2 regions of the Streptomyces sp. NPDC050743 genome follow, and region 1 is predicted to be linked to the other one. Evidence: riboswitches for the same ligand, from Rfam matches in the RefSeq annotation. Region 1 holds a riboswitch; the other holds the start of a gene.
What was found. Region 1 has a riboswitch for glycine ahead of gcvT (glycine cleavage system aminomethyltransferase GcvT). Riboswitches for the same ligand answer to the same signal wherever they lie in the genome.
Positions count from the first base shown of each region.

Region 2: another riboswitch for glycine. It lies ahead of gcvP (aminomethyl-transferring glycine dehydrogenase); the one in region 1 lies ahead of gcvT (glycine cleavage system aminomethyltransferase GcvT).

Region 1 covers NZ_JBITGJ010000038.1:25,787-35,611, forward strand. Annotated here, with positions in the region: gene glyA (serine hydroxymethyltransferase) at 1-313, opposite strand, end outside; gene gcvH (glycine cleavage system protein GcvH) at 328-705, opposite strand; gene gcvT (glycine cleavage system aminomethyltransferase GcvT) at 990-2,108, opposite strand; glycine riboswitch at 2,293-2,390, opposite strand; gene ACIBJF_RS29935 (AAA family ATPase) at 2,553-3,197, shown strand; gene ACIBJF_RS29940 (enhanced serine sensitivity protein SseB) at 3,264-4,055, shown strand; gene ACIBJF_RS29945 (enhanced serine sensitivity protein SseB C-terminal domain-containing protein) at 4,210-5,028, shown strand; gene ACIBJF_RS29950 (ABC transporter permease) at 5,307-6,314, shown strand; gene ACIBJF_RS29955 (ABC transporter substrate-binding protein) at 6,385-8,184, shown strand; gene ACIBJF_RS29960 (ABC transporter permease) at 8,294-9,292, shown strand; gene ACIBJF_RS29965 (ABC transporter ATP-binding protein) at 9,289-9,825, shown strand, end outside.
Region 2 covers NZ_JBITGJ010000043.1:3,079-12,903, forward strand. Annotated here, with positions in the region: gene ACIBJF_RS31565 (sugar phosphate nucleotidyltransferase) at 1-342, shown strand, start outside; gene ACIBJF_RS31570 (DUF881 domain-containing protein) at 492-1,409, shown strand; gene ACIBJF_RS31575 (small basic family protein) at 1,406-1,738, shown strand; gene ACIBJF_RS31580 (DUF881 domain-containing protein) at 1,744-2,619, shown strand; gene ACIBJF_RS31585 (FHA domain-containing protein) at 2,810-3,637, shown strand; gene ACIBJF_RS31590 (MerR family transcriptional regulator) at 3,682-4,419, shown strand; gene ACIBJF_RS31595 (bifunctional nuclease family protein) at 4,505-4,978, shown strand; gene ACIBJF_RS31600 (MerR family transcriptional regulator) at 5,211-5,894, shown strand; partial or broken gene ACIBJF_RS31605 (DNA polymerase IV) at 5,962-7,408, shown strand; partial or broken gene ACIBJF_RS31610 (PRC-barrel domain-containing protein) at 7,546-7,743, opposite strand; glycine riboswitch at 7,821-7,915, shown strand; gene gcvP (aminomethyl-transferring glycine dehydrogenase) at 8,089-9,825, shown strand, end outside.

The DNA.
Region 1 (9,825 bases):
CCGCCTGGTTGGCGGAGGCGCCGGAGTGGGGCTGGACGTTGGCGTACTCGGCGCCGAACAGCTCCTTGACCCGGTCGATGGCGATCTGCTCGGCGACGTCGACGTGCTCGCAGCCGCCGTAGTAGCGGCGGCCCGGGTAGCCCTCGGCGTACTTGTTGGTGAGGACGGAGCCCTGCGCCTCCATCACCGCGAGCGGCGCGAAGTTCTCGGAGGCGATCATCTCCAGCGTGGACTGCTGGCGGCCGAGCTCGGCGTCGACCGCGGCGGCGATCTCCGGGTCCAGCTCGTGCAGGGACGTGTTCAGGACGGTCATACGGCTACGACTCCTCAGCCGGCGGTCTCGGCGGCGTACTCGTCGGCGGAGAGCAGGTCGGCCGGCTCCTCCGCGACGCGCACCTTGAACAGCCAGCCGCCCTCGAAGGGGGCGGAGTTCACCAGCGACGGGTCGTTGACGACGTCCTCGTTGACCTCGGTGACCTCACCGGTGACCGGCGAGTACAGGTCGGAGACCGACTTGGTGGACTCCAGCTCGCCGCAGGTCTCGCCCGCGGTCACCGTGGAGCCGACCTCGGGGAGCTGGGCGTAGACGACATCGCCGAGCGCGTTGGCCGCGAACTCGGTGATGCCGACCGTCGAGACGCCGTCCTCGGCGGCCGACAGCCACTCGTGCTCCTTGCTGTAGCGCAGCTGCTGGGGGTTGCTCATGGCCTGAATTCTCCTGTACGCGCGGGAGTGCTGATGAAGGGGGGACTGCTGGAAGTGCTGGTGGGCACAGGTCATGTGCACAGGGTTACGATCCCGGTACGGAACGCGCTCGGTGTTTGGTACGCTCAGCGCATCGTCGGGGACGACAGCCAAGTCCCCAACGACCTGAGCGAGTCCCGTACTTGCTCCGGCGGCCGGGAGGGTCGTCGCCGGACGGGCATGACCTGTCAAACTCCCCGGAGCGATCCAGGGGAGAGTCTCCCGGCTTCGGCAGGGAGAGAACTTCAATTCTGGCGCTTGTAGAACGGCAGCGCCACAACGCGGTACGGCTCGTGGCTACCCCGAATGTCCACACCGACACCCGGGGTGCCCACGGCCGCGTGCGCCGCGTCGACGTAGGCCATGGCGATCGGCTTGCCCAGGGTGGGGGAGGGGGCGCCGGAGGTGACCTCGCCGATCACCTCGCCGCCGGCGACGACGGCGTACCCGGCGCGCGGCACCCGGCGGCCCTCGGCGATCAGGCCGACGAGGACGCGCGGCGGGTTCTGCTCGGCCTTGGCGGCGGCCTCGGTGAGCGCCTCGCGCCCGACGAAGTCGCCCTCCTTCTCGAACTTCACCACCCGGCCGAGCCCGGCGTCGAACGGGGTGAGCGAGGTGGTCAGCTCGTGCCCGTACAGCGGCATGCCCGCCTCCAGGCGCAGGGTGTCCCGGCAGGACAGGCCGCACGGGACCAGGCCGGCGCCCTCGCCGGCCTTGGTCAGCGCCTGCCACAGCTCGACCGCGTGCTCGGGCTTCACGAACAGCTCGAAGCCGTCCTCGCCGGTGTATCCGGTGCGGGCGATCAGGGCCGGGACGCCGGCGACCGTGCCGGGCAGGCCGGCGTAGTACTTCAGGCCGTCCAGGTCGGCGTCGGTGAGGGACTTCAGGATGCCGGGGGACTCCGGGCCCTGGACGGCGATCAGCGCGTAGGCGTCCCGGTCGTCGCGCACCTCGGCGTCGAAGCCGGCGGCGCGCTCGGTCAGCGCGTCCAGCACCACCTGTGCGTTGGAGGCGTTGGCGACGACCATGTACTCGGTCTCGGCGAGCCGGTAGACGATCAGGTCGTCCAGGATGCCGCCGTCGGCCTGGCAGATCATGGTGTAGCGGGCGCGGCCCACGCCGACGGAGGCGATGTTGCCGACCAGGGCGTAGTCGAGGAGGGCGGCGGCCTCGGCGCCGGTGACGGTGATCTCGCCCATGTGGGAGAGGTCGAAGAGGCCCGCTTTCGTGCGCACGGCGAGGTGCTCGTCGCGCTCGGAGGCGTAGCGCAGCGGCATGTCCCAGCCGGCGAAGTCGGTCATCGTCGCACCGAGCGAGCGATGCACGGCATCGAGCGCGGTGTGACGGAGTTCGGTACTGCTCATCGGTCGGTCGTCTCCCAGGAAGCATGGGGTCCCCCCGCACGAGCGAAGCCGAGCGTGGGGGAGGGCGAGGAACTTCCTCCCCATCTGTCATCGGAACCTGAGAGGTTCGCCACGACCGCCACCGGGACGATCACGGCTTGCACCTTGGGTGGAGCCACTGACGCAGCCCGCTTTTCAGATGTGCCTCGCCCGCGCGGTAACGGGGCCTGAGAGATTCAAGGGAGGGACTTGCTCCTTCGGCGCCCCAGCGAAGGCTGCTGGGGACTCTCCCGCGCGGATTCAAGCGGCCGGTATGCAGTTGGCGGCCACATCATTGCACGGCGAGCGGGCTTTTGTAACCGACCTGTGGCACGACCCGGACCCCGTCGGCGACATCGTCCATTACCTTCTCTTTACGCACAGCGGGAACGAAGATTACCGAGCAGGCAGGGGAGGACGATCACGGTGAACAGGACCCCGGTGTACGCCACCGTCACCACCGGCATCGCGGTGCCGAGGCAACGCCGTGCCCCGGCCGCGGTCGTCCGGGACCTGCGCGACCGGGCCGGCCGCGGCCCGCGCGCCCTGCTCTTCGGCCCCCGCGACCTGGTCGTGATCACCGGCCTGCCCGGCAGCGGCAAGTCCACCCTGATGCACCGCGCGGTAGCCGGCCGCCGCATCGACTCCCAGGACACCCGCGACCGCTGGGACACCCGCGCCCCCCGCCTCCTGCCCTACGCCCTGTACCGCCCCCTGGTCCGCCTCGCCCACTACGCCGGCCTGCGCCGCGCCCTGCGCACCGGCGAGGGCGTCGTCGTGCACGACTGCGGCACCCAGCCCTGGGTGCGCGCCTGGCTCGCCCGCGAGGCCCGCCGCCGGGGCGGCACCCTCCATCTGCTCCTGCTCGACGTCACCCCCGAGGCCGCGCGCGAGGGCCAGCGCGAGCGCGGCCGGGGCGTCTCGGCCTACGCCTTCCGCCGCCACCGCCGTACGACCGCCCGGCTGCTCGCCGCGGTCGAGCGCGGCGAGCTGCCCGCGGGCTGCGGCGCGGCGGTGCTGCTGGACCGGCCGGCGGCGGACGCCCTGCAACGGATCACCTTCACAAGGTGAGGCCCTGTCGCAGCCACCCGCTAGCCTTCATGGACACAGCAGTGGTTCCCAGCAGGCGGTAGGCAGATGGACTTCCCGGCGGACATTCCCGCGGACTTCCCGGCACAGGCGCACCCCCAGCCGCACGGCGGCTGGCCCGGCAACGAGCTGGAGGAGGTGCTCTCGGCCTCCCTCGGCATGCCCGCGGCGGCCGGCCGGATCATCGAGGTGCTGGGCCGGAGCCTGCTCTGGATCCCGCTGCCCAACGGCGGCGGTCCGGACAGCGGCCCGCTCGACCTGCCCTCGCTGGACATCGAGGGCCAGGCGTACGTCCCGGTGTTCAGCTCCGAGGAGCAGCTGCGCCAGGCGGCCGGCCCCCACATGCCGTACACCATCGCCCCCGCCGTGGAGTTCGCCCGCGGCCTGCCCCCGCAGATCGGCATCGCGGTGAACCCCGACGCTTTGGTCGGCATCCCGCTCCCGCCCGCGGCGGTGGCCGAGCTGTGCCGGATCGGCCGTACCCCGCTGGACGGCCCGAACACCGGCGCCCGGGTCCGGCTCTTCGAGCCCGACTGGCAGGACGACCCGGTCGACTTCCTCTCCGCCGCGTCCGCCGAGTTCGCCGGGACCGGCGTGGTCCGCACCGCCCGCCGCTGCCTGGCCGCCATCGAGACGGACGACCCGGTGATGTTCGTGGGCGTCGAGCTCTCCCAGTGGGAGGGCGACCTGCGCAGCCTCCCCCTGCAGGCCCTCGGCAAAGCTCTCGGAAAGATCCCGGTGCAGTGGCCGGTCAACCTGGTCCTTCTGGACGTGACGGACGACCCGGTGGCCGAATGGCTGAAGGCGAACGTCCGCCCCTTCTATCAGTACGGCCACTGAAGCATCTCGAAGGGCGCGAGGCTGTGTGCGGCCGCGCCGCGGGGCGCGGGCGGCCACACACGACCCGCACCCGCGCACACACCCAGGGTCCCGGGCCGGTAGGCGCATAAGCTGTCTCCCGACACCGGGGCACAAAAAGAGAAGGGCACGACAGGTGAGCGCGAGCCACAGCGGCAGCGTCAGCGTGGAACACGCGCTGCGCCAGGTCACCCCCGGCCGCTACGACGCCTATGAGGCCCTGCTCCGCGCCCTCGCCGCCCCCTCCTCCGGCCAGATCTGGATGCTCCTGTGGCACGGCCAGGCCGGCTCCCCGGACGCCCAGTACGGGAACATGGAGGTCGACGGCTTCCAGTACGCCCCCTGCGTCACCTCCGCCCAGGAGCTCTCGGCCAGCGGCTGGAACCGCTCGTACGAGGTCGTCGACGGCCTCGACGTGGCCCGCACCCTCTACCCCGACCACTACGGCCTCTGGCTCAACCCGCACGCCCCGGGCGGCGGCGTCGGCATCCCCTGGCTGGATCTGCGCCGCATCGCCACCGGCCTGGACCGCCAGCCCGCGGGCCCCCTCCGGCTGACGGAACCCGGCATCGAGATCCCCCAGTTCTACGCCCTCCTCGCGCAGAACGCGCACCGCACCCCGGCCCTGCGCTCCCTGCGCCGCGCCTGGGTGCAGCCGGCGCTCGGCGCGCCGTACCTGGCCATCGGCCTGGACGTGTACGACACCTCCCCGGCCGCGGTCGACTCGGTGCGCGCGATGATGCAGCAGTCCATCGGGGCGGTCCCGGAGGGCCTTCCGGTGTCGACGGTCGCGATGACCGACGACTACGACCCGGTCGTGATGTGGATGCGGGTCGGCGCCCGCCCGTTCTACGACCGCGAGGCCCACGCGGTCCCGCCCCAGCCCCAGCTCCAGACCGCGCCCCAGCCGCCGGCCGCAGGCTACGGCTATCCACCGGTGCACGGCGGCTACTGACGCTGCTGACCTGGGGATATCGCCCGTAAAGACCTCCGGCGCACCCGTATGTCCGGCCCGGCTTCGTCCGGTCCCCGCGACTTCCTGTCCGCATAACAGGAAACACCTGCTTGCATCACGGTTGCGCATCCATTCCCCGTCAAGGCTGGCGGCTGATCGCGCAAGCGTTGAAGACTCCCCCTTCAAGGGGTTCGCCCCTGTGTACGACGGACTGATTGAGGCCGCTACCAGCGGCAAGCGCGGGCCGGCCACCGCCGGTTGAGAGGGGTCCCTGCCAGATGACGGCACCATTGCACGAGCCGACTGCGGAAGCGGCCCCGGGTGCGGCCCAGGAAGCGGCGGTCGCGGCCGCCGACGCGAAGGCCGTTCAGGGCCGGTCCCTGGGCCGGATCGCCTGGGAACGCCTCAAGCGGGACAAACTGGCCCTTACGGGCGGCATAGTCGTGCTCCTCCTCATCGTGATCGCGCTGCTCGCGCCCGTGCTCTCCCACCTGATCGGGCAGGACCCGGACGTCTACCACGAGGACCTGATCGACCCGCTGTTCTCCACGCCCAAGGGGTCGCTGGGGGGCATCAGCGGCGACCACCTTCTCGGCGTCGAACCGGTCAACGGGCGCGACATCCTCGCCCGCGTCCTCTACGGCGCCCAGATCTCGCTGCTGGTCGGCTTCCTGTCCGCGGTGGTCGCCGTCGTGATCGGCACGATCCTCGGCATCCTGGCCGGCTTCTTCGGCGGCTGGGTGGACTCGGTCATCAGCCGCGTCATGGACGGCCTGCTCGCCTTCCCGCAGCTGCTGTTCATCATCGCGCTGGTCTCGGTCATGCCGAACGAGATGCTGGGGCTGAGCGGCTCTGCCGTGCGCGTGTTCGTGATGATCCTGGTCATCGGCTTCTTCGGCTGGCCGTACATCGGCCGTGTGGTGCGCGGCCAGACTCTCTCCCTGCGTGAGCGCGAGTACGTCGAGGCGGCTCGTTCGCTCGGCGCCGGGCGGTTCTACATCCTTTTCAAGGAACTCCTGCCCAACCTGGTCGCCCCGATCATCGTGTACACGACGATGATGATCCCGACCAACATCCTCACCGAGGCGGCGCTCAGCTTCCTGGGCGTGGGCGTCAAGCCGCCCACGTCCTCCTGGGGACAGATGCTCTCGACCGCGATCGACTACTACGACTCGGACCCCATGTACATGGTGATCCCGGGTCTGGCGATCTTCATCACCGTTCTTGCCTTCAACCTCTTCGGCGACGGCGTGCGCGATGCGCTGGACCCCAAGGGTTCCCGCTGAACTGCCGTACTCAAGCGTCCCGTGGCACCTGCACGGGGACTCTCTCATCAATTCCGGAGGATCCGAGATCGTGACTACCCAACGCACCTCAGGGCGGCGCAAGCAGGCTATGGCCGCTGCCGCCGCGGTCGCGTCGCTGTTGACCTTGGCGGCGTGCGGCGGAGGCAACGGCGGCAACGGCGGCAGCGGTTCGAAAGACGGCGCGGCCGGCTTCGACGCTGCGAACAACAAGGTCGCCCAGGCCTCGATGGTCAAGAAGGGCGGCACGCTGAAGTTCGCCAGCGCCCAGGACGCCGACTCTTGGGACACCACGCGCGGCTACTACGGCTTCATGTGGGACTTCTCGCGCTACTACAGCCGCCAGCTGGTCACCTACAAGACCGAGCCGGGTGCTGCAGGCGCCGGGCTCACGCCCGACCTCGCCACGGACATGGGTAAGGTCACCGACGGCGGCAAGACGTACACGTTCACGCTGCGCGACGGGATCACCTGGGAGGACGGCAAGCCGATCACCTCCAAGGACATCAAGTACGGCATCGAGCGCTCCTGGGCGCAGGACGTCCTGTCCGGCGGCCCGGTCTACCTCCAGCAGATGCTCGACCCCAAGAACACCTACAAGGGCCCGTACAAGGACACGTCCGCGGACCACCTGGGTCTGAAGGCGATCGACACGCCCGACAACAAGACGATCGTCTTCCACCTGCCGGCGGCCAACTCCGACTTCATCCAGGTGCTGGCGATGGTCACGGCCTCCCCGGTCCGCCAGGACATGGACACCAAGTCCAAGTACGGCCTGCACCCCTTCTCCTCCGGCCCGTACAAGTTCGAGTCGTACGCCCCGGGCAAGAACCTGGTTCTGGTCCGCAACACCAACTGGAAGGCCTCCTCGGACCCGGTCCGCAAGGCCTACCCGGACAAGATCACGCTCGACATCTCGACCAACCAGGCCGACATGGACCAGCGCCTGATCAACGGCGACTACGACCTGGACGCCGGCCAGACCGGCCTGGGCCCGCAGGGCCGCCAGATCGCTCTCAAGGAGCACAAGGACAACCTGGACAACCCGGTCTCCGGCTTCATCCGCTACGCGGTCTTCCCGCAGAGCGTCAAGCCGTTCGACAACATCCACTGCCGCAAGGCCGTGATCTACGCCACCGACCACGTGTCGATCCAGACCGCGCGCGGCGGCCCGGTCGCCGGTGGTGACATCGGCACCAACATGCTGCCGCCGTCCATCGCGGGTGGCGAGGGCCAGAAGTACGACCCGTACCAGATCGCCGGTGCCAACAAGAACGGCAACGCCGACCTGGCCAAGCAGGAGCTGAAGGCCTGCGGTCAGCCGAACGGCTTCTCGACCACCATCGCGGTCCGCAACAACAAGCAGCAGGAAGTGGCCACCGCCGAGTCGATGCAGGCCGCGCTGAAGAAGGTCGGCATCAACGCCGACATCTACCAGTACGACGGCTCGCAGAGCCCGGGCATCATCGGCGCCCCCGCGAACGTGGCGAAGAAGAAGCTCGGCATCATCATCATGGGTTGGGGCCCCGACTTCCCGACCGTCCAGGGCTACGGCATCCCGCTGTGGGACAGCAGCTACATCCTGCAGAGCGGTAACAACAACTACGCCCTGATCAAGGACAAGACGATCGACGGCCTGTTCACCCAGTACAACAAGACGCTGGACGAGTCGGGCAAGACCCAGATCGCCACTCAGATCAACCACAAGGTCATGGAGGGCGCGTACTACCTGCCCTTCACCTTCGAGCGGCTGCTCAACATCCGCTCCTCGCGTCTGGCCAACGTGTACACGACGAACGCGTACAGCGGTTACTACGACTTCGTCAACCTCGGCCTGAAGTCCACGAAGTAAACCGGCACACCCGCCGTACGGCACGAAAGGCAGGTGAAGGCCGGCGCAGCGAGACCGCGGGCCACCGGAAAACCTCCGGTGGCCCGCGGTCCGCGGCGGGCCGTTAGCTGTGCTCACTTACCTCATCAGGCGGCTGTTCGCCGCCGCAGTGATGCTGGTGGTCATCATCCTGGTGGTCTTCAGCATCTTCTTCCTCGTCCCCAAGTGGGCGGGCGTGGACATCGCCACGAGCTTCGTGGGCAAGCAGGCCGACCCGCACGCCGTCGAGGCGGTGCGCGAGAAGCTGGGTCTGAGCGACCCGATCTACTCGCAGGTCTGGCACTTCTTCAAGGGCATCTTCGTGGGCCGCACCTACGCGGCCGGCGGTGACGTCACCCACTGCGCCGCGCCGTGCTTCGGCTACTCCTTCCGCAGCGAGCAGGCCGTCTGGCCGGTGCTGACCGACCGCTTCCCGGTGACCCTGGGTCTCGCGCTCGGTGCCGCCGTGCTGTGGCTGGTCCTCGGTGTCGCCGCGGGTGTGCTCTCCGCGCTCAAGCGGGGCAGCCTGTGGGACCGCAGCGCGATGGTCGTCGCCCTCGGCGGTGTGTCCCTGCCGATCTACTTCACCGGTCTGCTCTCGCTGGCGATCTTCAGCTACGGACTGGGCTGGATCGACGGCAAGTACGTCCCGCTCAGCCAGAGCGTGGGCGGCTATCTCGGCGGCATGATCCTGCCGTGGATCACCCTCGCCTTCCTCTACGCGGCGATGTACGCCCGGATCACCCGCGCCACCATGCTGGAGATCCTCGGCGAGGACTACATCCGCACCGCCCGCGCCAAGGGCCTCAAGGAGCAGGTCGTCATCGGCAAGCACGCCATGCGCTCCACCATGACGCCGATCCTGACCATGCTCGGTATGGACCTCGGCGCCCTCATCGGCGGCGCCATCCTCACCGAGACTACGTTCAGCATCCCCGGCCTCGGCCAGGCCGTGCTGGGCGCCATCAAGAACCAGGACCTGCCCATCATTCTGGGCGTCACCCTGATCACCTCCCTCGCGGTGCTCATCGCCAACCTCGTGGTGGACGTCCTGTACGCCGTGATCGACCCCCGAGTGAGGCTCGCATGACCGAACTCAGCAAGAGCGGAGCTGCTGTGGGCGAGCCCACCAGCGGTTCGCCCGCGCCGACCTCCTTCCTCGAAGTGCGCGACCTGAAGGTGCACTTCCCGACCGACGACGGTCTGGTCAAGTCCGTCGACGGGCTCAGCTTCCAGCTGGAGAAGGGCAAGACCCTCGGCATCGTGGGCGAATCGGGCTCGGGCAAGTCGGTGACCTCGCTCGGCATCATGGGCCTGCACACCGCCGGCCAGTACGGCAAGCGCAAGGCACAGATTTCCGGCGAGATCTGGCTGAACGGCACCGAGCTGCTGACCGCCGACCCCGACCACGTGCGCAAGCTGCGGGGCCGGGACATGGCGATGATCTTCCAGGACCCGCTGTCCGCGCTGCACCCGTACTACACGATCGGCCAGCAGATCGTGGAGGCGTACCGCATCCACCACGACGTCGACAAGAAGACCGCCCGCAAGCGGGCGATCGAGATGCTCGACCGGGTGGGCATCCCGCAGCCGGACAAGCGGGTCGACGGCTACCCGCACGAG
Region 2 (9,825 bases), on a different contig from region 1:
ACGGCGGCCTTCGTACGGCTGATCGGGCTGGTGGCGCGCACACAGCTCACGCTGAGCCAGATCGACGCGCGGATCCCGCGGGCGCACGTGCTCAAGCGGGACCTGGCCACGCCGTGGGCCGTCAAGGGTCTGGTCATGCGGCGGGTGGTCGAGGCGGCAGGGGATCGCTTTGTCGACACCACGGACGGTGTGCGGGTCGTGGAGACGGACGGGCGCTGGGTGATGGTGCTGCCCGACCCGGCCGAGGCCGTCACCCATCTGTGGGCCGAGGGACCCGACGACGCCTCGGCACAGGCCCTGCTGGACGAGTGGTCCGCCGTCGTGGACAGCGCCGGGAGGTAAGGCCCGGAGGCAAGGCCCGGCGGTGAGCGAGTACACGCCGCCGGGCAGCAAAACCCACGCACGCGCGCGTGCCGGACAAGTGTCCCCCAAGGGGGCCTGTCCGGCACGCCGGTAGGGCCATTCGGAGGTACTCCTCGCGACATGCGACGATGTGCGGCATGCCGCAGCAACCCCCCGTTCGGAGCAGCCCCACGCGGGCGCGGCGCCCGGACGCCTCCATGTCGTTGATCACCAACGTCATGGACCACAGCCTCGACGACGGGTACGCCGAGGCCGCCGCCCGCAAGAAGTCCGAGGGCGAGGGCGGTCTGCCCAAGACCCTCCGGGCGAAGCTCGGCCTCGCGGCCGGCCTCGTCCTCGCTGCGCTCGTCGTGACCGTCGGGGCGGCGCAGACACGGGCTGCGGCGCCCGTGGTGGCCAAGGAGCGGCAGGAGCTGATCGACCGCATCGACAGCGAGACCGCGAACGCGGACAAGCTGGAGGGCACGGTCGACAGGCTCCGGGACGACGTCAGCGCGCGCCAGCGGGCGGCTCTGAGGTCGAGCGGCGGCAGTGCACAGGCGGACCTGGTGGGCGTGCTGTCGGGCGCCACGGCGGTCCACGGGCCGGGCGTCAAGCTCGTCGTGAACGACGCCAAGGAGGCCAGCACCGGCGGTGACGGCACCAACCCGCGGGAGACCTCCGGGTTCTCCGACACCGGCCGGGTCCGCGACCGGGACATGCAGCGCGTGGTCAACGGGCTGTGGGAGTCCGGAGCCGAGGCCGTCTCCATCAACGGCCAGCGGCTGACCGCCCTGTCCGCGATCAGGGCCGCGGGGGACGCCATACTGGTCGACAACAAGCCGCTCGTGCCGCCGTACACGGTGCTGGCGGTGGGGGACGGGGAGCGGTTGAGCACCGAGTTCCAGAGCAGTGCGGACGGCCTGTATCTGCACGCCTTGGAGCAGAACTTCGGCATCCGCGCCACCATCTCCGCGGAGGGCGACGTACGGTTGCCCGCCGCACCGAGTGTGATCGTACGCACAGCACAGCCGAGCACCGAGAAGACTGAGAAGGGCACATCGTGATCGCCGTACTGGGCCTCGTCGTGGGAGTCGTGGCCGGCCTGTTGGTCCGGCCCGAGGTTCCGGCGGTCGTCGAGCCTTATCTGCCGATCGCCGTCGTCGCGGCGCTGGACGCCGTCTTCGGCGGTCTGCGGGCCATGCTCGACGGGATCTTCGACGACAAGGTCTTCGTGGTGTCGTTCCTGTCGAACGTGGTCGTCGCCGCGCTGATCGTTTTCCTGGGCGACAAGTTGGGCGTCGGTGCGCAGCTGTCCACGGGTGTCGTGGTCGTCCTCGGTATCCGGATCTTCTCCAACGCCGCGGCGATCCGGCGGCATGTGTTCCGGGCGTGATACCGATGAGCGAGCCGAACGAGCCGAACGAGCGGAACGGGCAGCCGGACAAGCCGGACCAGCCGGGCCAGCCGGAGCACAGGCTGCGCAAGGAGCTGCCCGAGGAGGTGCCCGCGCGGGCACCGGAGCCGGCGCCGGGGCAGAAGGGGGAAGAGCCGCTGACCGGTCGGCAGCGGCTGGTGAAGGGTCTGTGGCCGCCGCGGGTGAGCCGGGCCCAACTCATCGTCGCGCTGCTGCTGTTCGGGCTCGGCTTCGGCCTGGCCGTGCAGGTGGCGTCGAACAGCGACAGCGACAGCGCGCTGCGCGGCGCGCGCCAGGAAGATCTTGTTCGCATTCTCGATGAACTGGATTCGCGTACACAGCGTCTTGAGGACGAGAAGCAGGGACTCGAAAAGCAGCGCCAGGAACTGCAGAGCAGCTCCGACCAGGCGGCGGAGGCTCGCAAGCAGACGGCCGAGAAGGAGAAGCAACTCGGCATTCTGGCGGGCACGGTGGCGGCGCAGGGTCCCGGCATCACGATGACGATCGAGGACACGAAGGGGACGGTCAAGGCGGACATGCTGCTCGACGCGATCCAGGAGCTGCGCGCGGCCGGTGCGGAGGCGATCCAGGTCAATGGGGTCCGGGTGGTCGCGGGCACCTATTTCACGGACTCCGGCAAGGGTGTCGGTGTCGACGGGAACAAGATCAATTCCCCCTATCGTTTCAAGGTCATCGGCAAGCCGCAGGACCTTGAGCCGGCGTTGAACATCCCGGGAGGCGTGGTGCAGACGCTGGAGAAGGAGCAGGCCACGGTGACGGTCCAGCAGTCGGGCAAGATCGTCGTGGACGCCTTGCGACAGGCGAAGCGGCCTGACTACGCTCGGTCGTCCTCCCAGTGAACCGGTGGTGCATGGGGGACGTCGGGCAGGGGCATGAGGTTGCGGGGGGTCGGCGCACCGAAGGGGTGGTGCGTGGTGGAAACTGTCTGGTGGATACGGACGTTGTGAGAATGTCCGGCTCGGCCGGTGTAGGCAATCAGGGTTCGTCCTGCCCCACGGGCGGGTCTGTTTCGGTCAAGGGGAATCGCCCGTGAAGTTGTTTGCGAAGTTGTTCCGCAAGAGCGCGCGAGAGGGCAGCGACAACGCGACCGCTCGTCACCGCGCACAGCCTGACGCGGAAGGTCAGCGCCCGCTGTTCCGGGACCAGGTCGCTGGTCCGGGCGGTGACATTTCCGGAGGTCAGGGCGGGGCGTCGGTTGACCCTGCCCAGTCCGGCGGCATAGGTTTCGGGCAACCGTCAACCTCAGGTGCGGGTGGAGGGTTCGCCCTCGGTCCGTACGCGTCCAACGCCCCGGCGGGGCAGCCGCAGGAGGATCCGTCGATGTCGGTCCTGGTGTGTACGAGGTGCGGTAACCGCAACGCGGAGAACGCCCGCTTCTGTTCCAACTGTGGCGCGCCGCTGCGCCCCGGAGTGGCGCCGGAGCGTGCCTCCGAGACGACGTCCACGATCTCGATCTCCGGGATCGAGGCCTACGACGCCGAGGTCACCGGTCAGACGCAGATGCCGATGCTGTCGCCCGAGGCGCAGGCCGCGGTGGACGCGCTGCCGATGGGCTCGGCGCTGCTGGTGGTGCGCCGGGGACCGAACTCGGGCAGCCGCTTCCTGCTGGACAGCGACCTGACCACGGCCGGCCGTCATCCGCAGAGCGACATCTTCCTGGACGACGTCACGGTCTCGCGGCGGCACGTGGAGTTTCGGCGCTCCCCGGACGGCTCGTTCACCGTGGCCGACGTGGGCAGCCTGAACGGCACGTACGTCAACCGCGAGCGAATCGATCAGGTCCCGCTGTCGAACGGTGACGAGGTGCAGATCGGCAAGTACCGGCTGGTGTTCTACGCGAGCCGGCAGGGCATCTGACCCGCCCCCGGACCGGTGTCCGGGGGGACCCCCAGGGAAGGTCCATGCTTCAAACACCGAGCGGCGGTGCCGGAAGCGGTACCGCCGCCAGGGACAGCAGGCTGATGAGCATCGGCACGGTGCTGAACGTGCTGCGCGAGGAGTTCCCCGAAGTCACCGTCTCCAAGATCCGTTTCCTGGAGTCGGAGGGGCTCATCGAGCCGCAGCGGACCCCTTCGGGATATCGCAAGTTCAGCGCCGGGGATGTGGAGCGTCTGGCGCATGTGCTGCGGATGCAGCGGGACCACTATCTTCCGCTCAAGGTGATCCGCGAGCACCTGGACGCCATGGAGCGGGGCGAGGCCGTCCAGCTGCCCGTGGTGGGCCGTCAGCGCACCGCTGAGGACGTTTCGGAGCCGTCCGCGGCGCGCACGGTGGCCCGGATCGGCAGGGCCGAGCTCCTGGCGGCCGCGGAGATCGACGAGGGCGACCTCGAGGAGTGGGAGTCGTACGGGCTCATCGCTCCCCTGGAGGACGGGGCGTACGACGCCGAGGCCGTCACCGTGGCCTCGCTCGTCGCCGAACTGGGCCGGTTCGGGATCGAGCCACGCCACCTTCGGGTGATGAAGGCGGCCGCCGACCGCGAGGCCGGACTGGTCGACCAGGTGGTGGCCCCGCTCAGGCGCCACCGCAACCCGCAGACCAGGGCCCATGCCGAGGCCCGTGCGAAGGAGCTGGCGGCGCTCACGGTGAAGCTGCACACGGCACTGGTGCAGACCGCTCTCGGGGTGCGGCTGCCCTGAACAGCGGGGGTCGTGAGCGGCCGGATCGGCCACCTGTTCCCGGCCCGACTACCCAAACGTCCCGAGCACGGCCTAGGGTTGCTGTGTGAACGAGCTCGATGTCGTAGGTGTCCGGGTCGAAATGCCCTCCAACCAACCGATCGTGCTCCTGCGCGAAGTGGGAGGCGACCGTTACCTCCCCATCTGGATCGGGCCGGGGGAGGCGACGGCGATCGCGTTCGCCCAGCAGGGCATGGCCCCCGCCAGGCCGCTGACCCACGACCTGTTCAAGGACGTGCTGGAGGCCGTCGGCCAGGAGCTGACCGAAGTACGCATCACCGATCTGCGTGAAGGTGTTTTCTACGCGGAGCTGGTCTTCGCCAGCGGCGTCGAGGTCAGCGCCCGCCCCTCCGATGCCATAGCGCTGGCCCTGCGCACCGGAACGCCGATCTACGGCAGTGACGCGGTGCTGGACGACGCCGGCATCGCCATTCCGGACGAGCAGGAGGACGAGGTGGAGAAGTTCCGCGAGTTCCTCGACCAGATCTCGCCCGAGGACTTCGGCACCAGCAGCCAGTGAGTCGAACGGCCGGCCGGTGTGCGTCGGCGCCCCTGTGCGCGGGCAATTGCCACCGGCCATTGAGAGCGTCCTGCGGCCTCCCCCGAACGCATTCGGCTAGCCTTTCCCCGCGGTGGGACACGGGAAACCACTCCCAGGGTGATTATCACTCGGCGTGCCGAGTGTGGCGATCGTTGACGCACCCCTGGTGACTGCCTACCGTCGTGAAGGCAGGTCAAGGACGGAGGTCGGCGTGAGCACCAGCGGCGACGGTACGGCTGGGGGTGCCCCCGGACGCGGGTTCGGGGAGAGCGGTCCGTACCCTCCCCCTAGCTCTCAGCTGCGTTCGAACAGCGGGTATCCCCAACCGAGCAGCGCGGTCGGTCACGCTCCGCAGCGGCCGACGGTGGTGCCGAACGGCGGAGGGGCGGCGTCCATGGCGGCGGAACACATCGGCTACCGCGGGCCGACGGCCTGCGCGGCCGCGGGCATCACTTACCGGCAGCTGGACTACTGGGCGCGCACCGGCCTGGTGGAGCCGAGCGTGCGGCCCGCGTACGGGTCGGGGACGCAACGGCTGTACAGCTTCCGTGACGTCGTCGTCCTGAAGATCGTCAAGCGGTTCCTGGACACCGGGGTCTCGCTGCAGAACATCCGCACGGCCGTGCAGCACCTCAGGGAACGCGGTTTCCGTGACCTGGAGCGGATGACCCTGATGAGCGATGGCGCCACGGTGTACGAGTGCACCTCGCCGGACGAGGTCCACGCCCTGCTGCAGGGCGGCCAGGGCATCTTCGGGATCGCCGTCGGCGTGGTGTGGCGGGACGTCGAAAGCGCGCTCTCCCAGCTGCACGGCGAGCGCGTCGACACCGGCGAGACGCTGGTCGGGCACAACCCCGCGGACGAGCTGGCACGGCGGCGCAACCGGGCGGTCTGAGGGCGGTCCGGCCCCGGCGCGCTCCGAACCCCCGGCATTGTCAGTGCCGTGGTGCAGCATCGGAGATGTGAGAAACGCGCCCACGATCCTGCATCTCGACATGGATGCCTTCTACGCCTCGGTGGAGCAGGCATCCAAGCCGAGCCTGCGCGGGAAGGCGGTCGTCGTGGGCGGGCTCGGGCCGCGCGGGGTCGTGGCCACCGCGTCGTACGAGGCACGTGTCTTCGGGGTCCACTCGGCGATGCCCATGGCCCAGGCACGCCGGCTGGCACCCAACGCCGCGTATCTGGTGCCGCGCTTCACTGTGTATCGGGCGATCAGCGAGCAGGTGATGGCGCTGCTGCGGGAGCTGTCGCCGCTGGTGGAGCCGCTCAGCCTGGACGAGGCGTTCGTGGATCTGGAGGCCGGGGGGACGGCCTGGGACGAGGAGTCGGCGCGGCTGGCCGGGATCAGGCTGCGCGCGGACATACGGGCGGTCACCGGGCTGACCGGATCGGTGGGGCTCGCCGCCTCCAAGATGCTCGCCAAGATCGCCTCGGAGGAGGCCAAGCCGGACGGCCTGGTGCTCATCCGGCCGGGCACCGAGCGGGCCCTGCTGGGGCCCATGCCGGTGCGGACCCTGCCGGGGGTCGGGCCGGCCACCGGGGACCATCTGCGCCGCGCCGGGATCACGACGGTCGAGGAGCTGGCCGAGGCGGGCGAGGACGAGCTGGTCCGGCTGCTGGGCAAGGCACACGGGCACGCGCTGTACGCCATGGCCCTGGCCCATGACGAGCGGCCCGTGGTGGCCGAGCGTGAGGCGAAGTCGGTGTCGGTCGAGGACACCTACGACGTGGACATCCATGACCGGCTCCGGATCGGGCTGGAGGTGCAGCGGCTCGCCGACCGGTGTGTGGGGCGGCTGCGCGGGGCCGGGCTGTCGGGGCGGACGATCGTGCTGAAGGTGCGCCGGTACGACTTCTCGACCCTGACCCGCTCCGAGACGCTCAGAGGGCCCACGGACGATCCCGCGGTCGTGCGGGAGGCGGCCGCGCGGCTGCTGGACTCCGTGGACACCACAGGTGGGGTACGGCTGCTGGGCGTGGGCGTCTCCGGGCTCGCCGACTACACCCAGGAGGACCTGTTCGCGCAGGCCATGCCGTCACCTGCGGCGGAGGAGCCGGAGAGGGGTGAGACGGAGTCCGTTCTGGAGCGGCCGGAGCCGGTTGAACGGCACTGGCGGGCAGGCCAGGACGTACGGCATGCGGAGTACGGGCACGGGTGGGTGCAGGGGAGTGGGCTGGGGCGGGTCACCGTGCGGTTCGAGACGCCGCAGTCCGCCCCGGGGCGGGTGCGGACGTTTTCTGTCGACGATCCCGCGCTGGAGTCTGCCGATCCGTTGCCGTTGGTCTCGGATCCTTCCCACCCACCCACCCGCCCCGGACCCGGAGAGAGGTCACGTCTCCTCTGAACCCGCCAGCTTGCCGAAGTCGTGGTCCGGGGCCGAGGAAGGCGATGCCACGTCCAGGCCGTAGTGGTGGTACAGCTGCAGCTCCTGCTCGGGGGAGAGATGGCGGCCCACGCCGAAGTCGGGGGCGTCCTTGATCAGGGCGCGGTCGAAGGGGACGTGGAGGGAGCCCTCGATCAGCTCGCTCGGTTCCAGGGGGACGAAGGCGTCGCGGGAGAACAGACCGGTGCGTATCGCCGCCCACTCGGGCACGCCGGTCGCGTCGTCGAGGTACACCTCGTCGATGGTGCCGATCTTGGTGCCGTGGCGGTCGAACGCCTTGCGGCCGATCAGGTTGCGCGGATCGATCTCGGTCTGCACGGTCCCTCTCCCTCCACGTGGTCGCAACTCATCCGTAAGCACTACGAAAGAGCAGATTCAGGGAGGCGGCCACTCGAGGGCCCGGTCGCCGGCCCCGCTGGTAGGCTGACAGCGGCTGCTGACCCCGTGCGGGAGAGTCCTCCGACCACCTCGGAGGCGCCGAAGGAGCAAATCCTCCCCGGAATCTCTCAGGCTCACGTACCGCACGGACGAGGTCACTCTGGAAAGCAGGGCGGGTGTCGACGGCTCCCGCTCTCACCGACGGTGAAAACCGGGATCTTCAAGGCCCCGGTGAAGCTCTCAGGTTGAGATGACAGAGGGGGAGGCCGTCCGGGCACCCGCGCCGTGGTGCCCTCGAAGGTCGCGTCAGACCAGGAGGCCTCCGCAATGACCGCCCATCGTATTCCGCTCTCGGAGCTCGAAGCGGGCATCCCGTTCGAGCAGCGCCACATCGGGCCCGACCAGGAGGCGCGGGCCAAGATGCTCGCGCACGTCGGCTACGGCTCGCTGGACGAGCTGACCGCCGCGGCGGTCCCGGATGTGATCAAGAACGCCGACGCCCTCGACCTGCCGGGCGCCCGCACCGAGGCCGAGGTGCTCGCCGAGCTGCGCTCGCTCGCCGACCGCAACCAGGTCCTCGACTCCATGATCGGCCTCGGCTACTACGGCACCTTCACCCCGCCGGTGATCCTGCGCAACGTCATGGAGAACCCGGCCTGGTACACGGCCTACACCCCGTACCAGCCGGAGATCTCCCAGGGTCGACTCGAAGCGCTGCTGAACTTCCAGACGATGGTCGCCGACCTCACCGGGCTGCCCACCTCCGGCGCCTCCCTGCTGGACGAGGGCACCGCGGCCGCCGAGGCGATGGCGCTGTCCCGGCGCATGGGCAGGAACAAGAAGGGCCTGTTCCTCATCGACGCGGACGCGCTGCCGCAGACCATCGCCGTCATCCAGACCCGCGCCGAGCCGACCGGTGTCGAGGTGGTCGTCGCCGACCTCAGCGAGGGCATCCCGGCCGACATCGCCGCGCGTGAGATCAACGGCGTGCTGATCCAGTACCCCGGCGCCTCCGGTGCCGTACGTGACATCAAGCCGGTCATCGACCAGGCGCACGAGCTCGGCGCGCTCGTCACCGTCGCCGCCGACCTGCTCGCGCTGACCCTGCTGACCTCGCCGGGCGAGCTGGGCGCGGACATCGCCGTCGGCACCACCCAGCGCTTCGGTGTGCCGATGGGCTTCGGCGGCCCGCACGCCGGCTACATGGCGGTGCACGAGAAGTTCGCGCGCAGCCTGCCCGGCCGTCTCGTGGGCGTCTCCGTCGACGCCGACGGCAACAAGGCCTACCGGCTCGCGCTGCAGACCCGCGAGCAGCACATCCGCCGGGAGAAGGCGACCAGCAACATCTGCACCGCGCAGGTGCTGCTCGCCGTGATGGCCGGCATGTACGCCGTCTACCACGGCCCCGAGGGCCTGCAGACCATCGCCCGGCGCACCCACCGGTACGCCACGATCCTCGCCGCGGGCCTGAAGGCCGGCGGTGTCGAGATCGTGCACGGCGCGTTCTTCGACACCCTGACCGCGCGGGTGCCCGGCAAGGCCGCCGAGGTCGTCGCCGCCGCCCGGGAGCACGGCGTCAACCTGCACCTGGTCGACGCCGACCAGGTCTCGATCGCCTGCGACGAGACCACCAAGCGGGCCCAGGTCGCCGCCGTGTGGTCCGCCTTCGGCGTCGAGGGCGACATAGAGGCCGTGGACGCGACGGCCGAGGACACCCTGCCCGAGGCGCTGCTGCGCACCGACCCCTACCTCACCCACCCGGTCTTCCACCAGCACCGGTCCGAGACGGCGATGCTGCGCTACCTGCGCAGGCTGGCCGACCGCGACTACGCGCTGGACCGCGGCATGATCCCGCTGGGCTCGTGCACCATGAAGCTCAACGCCACCACCGAGATGGAGCCGGTCACCTGGCCCGAGTTCGGCCAGCTGCACCCCTTCGCCCCGGCCGAGCAGGCCGAGGGCTACCTCACGCTCATCCGCGAGCTGGAGGAACGTCTCGCCGAGGTCACCGGCTACGACAAGGTCTCCCTGCAGCCGAACGCCGGTTCGCAGGGCGAGCTGGCC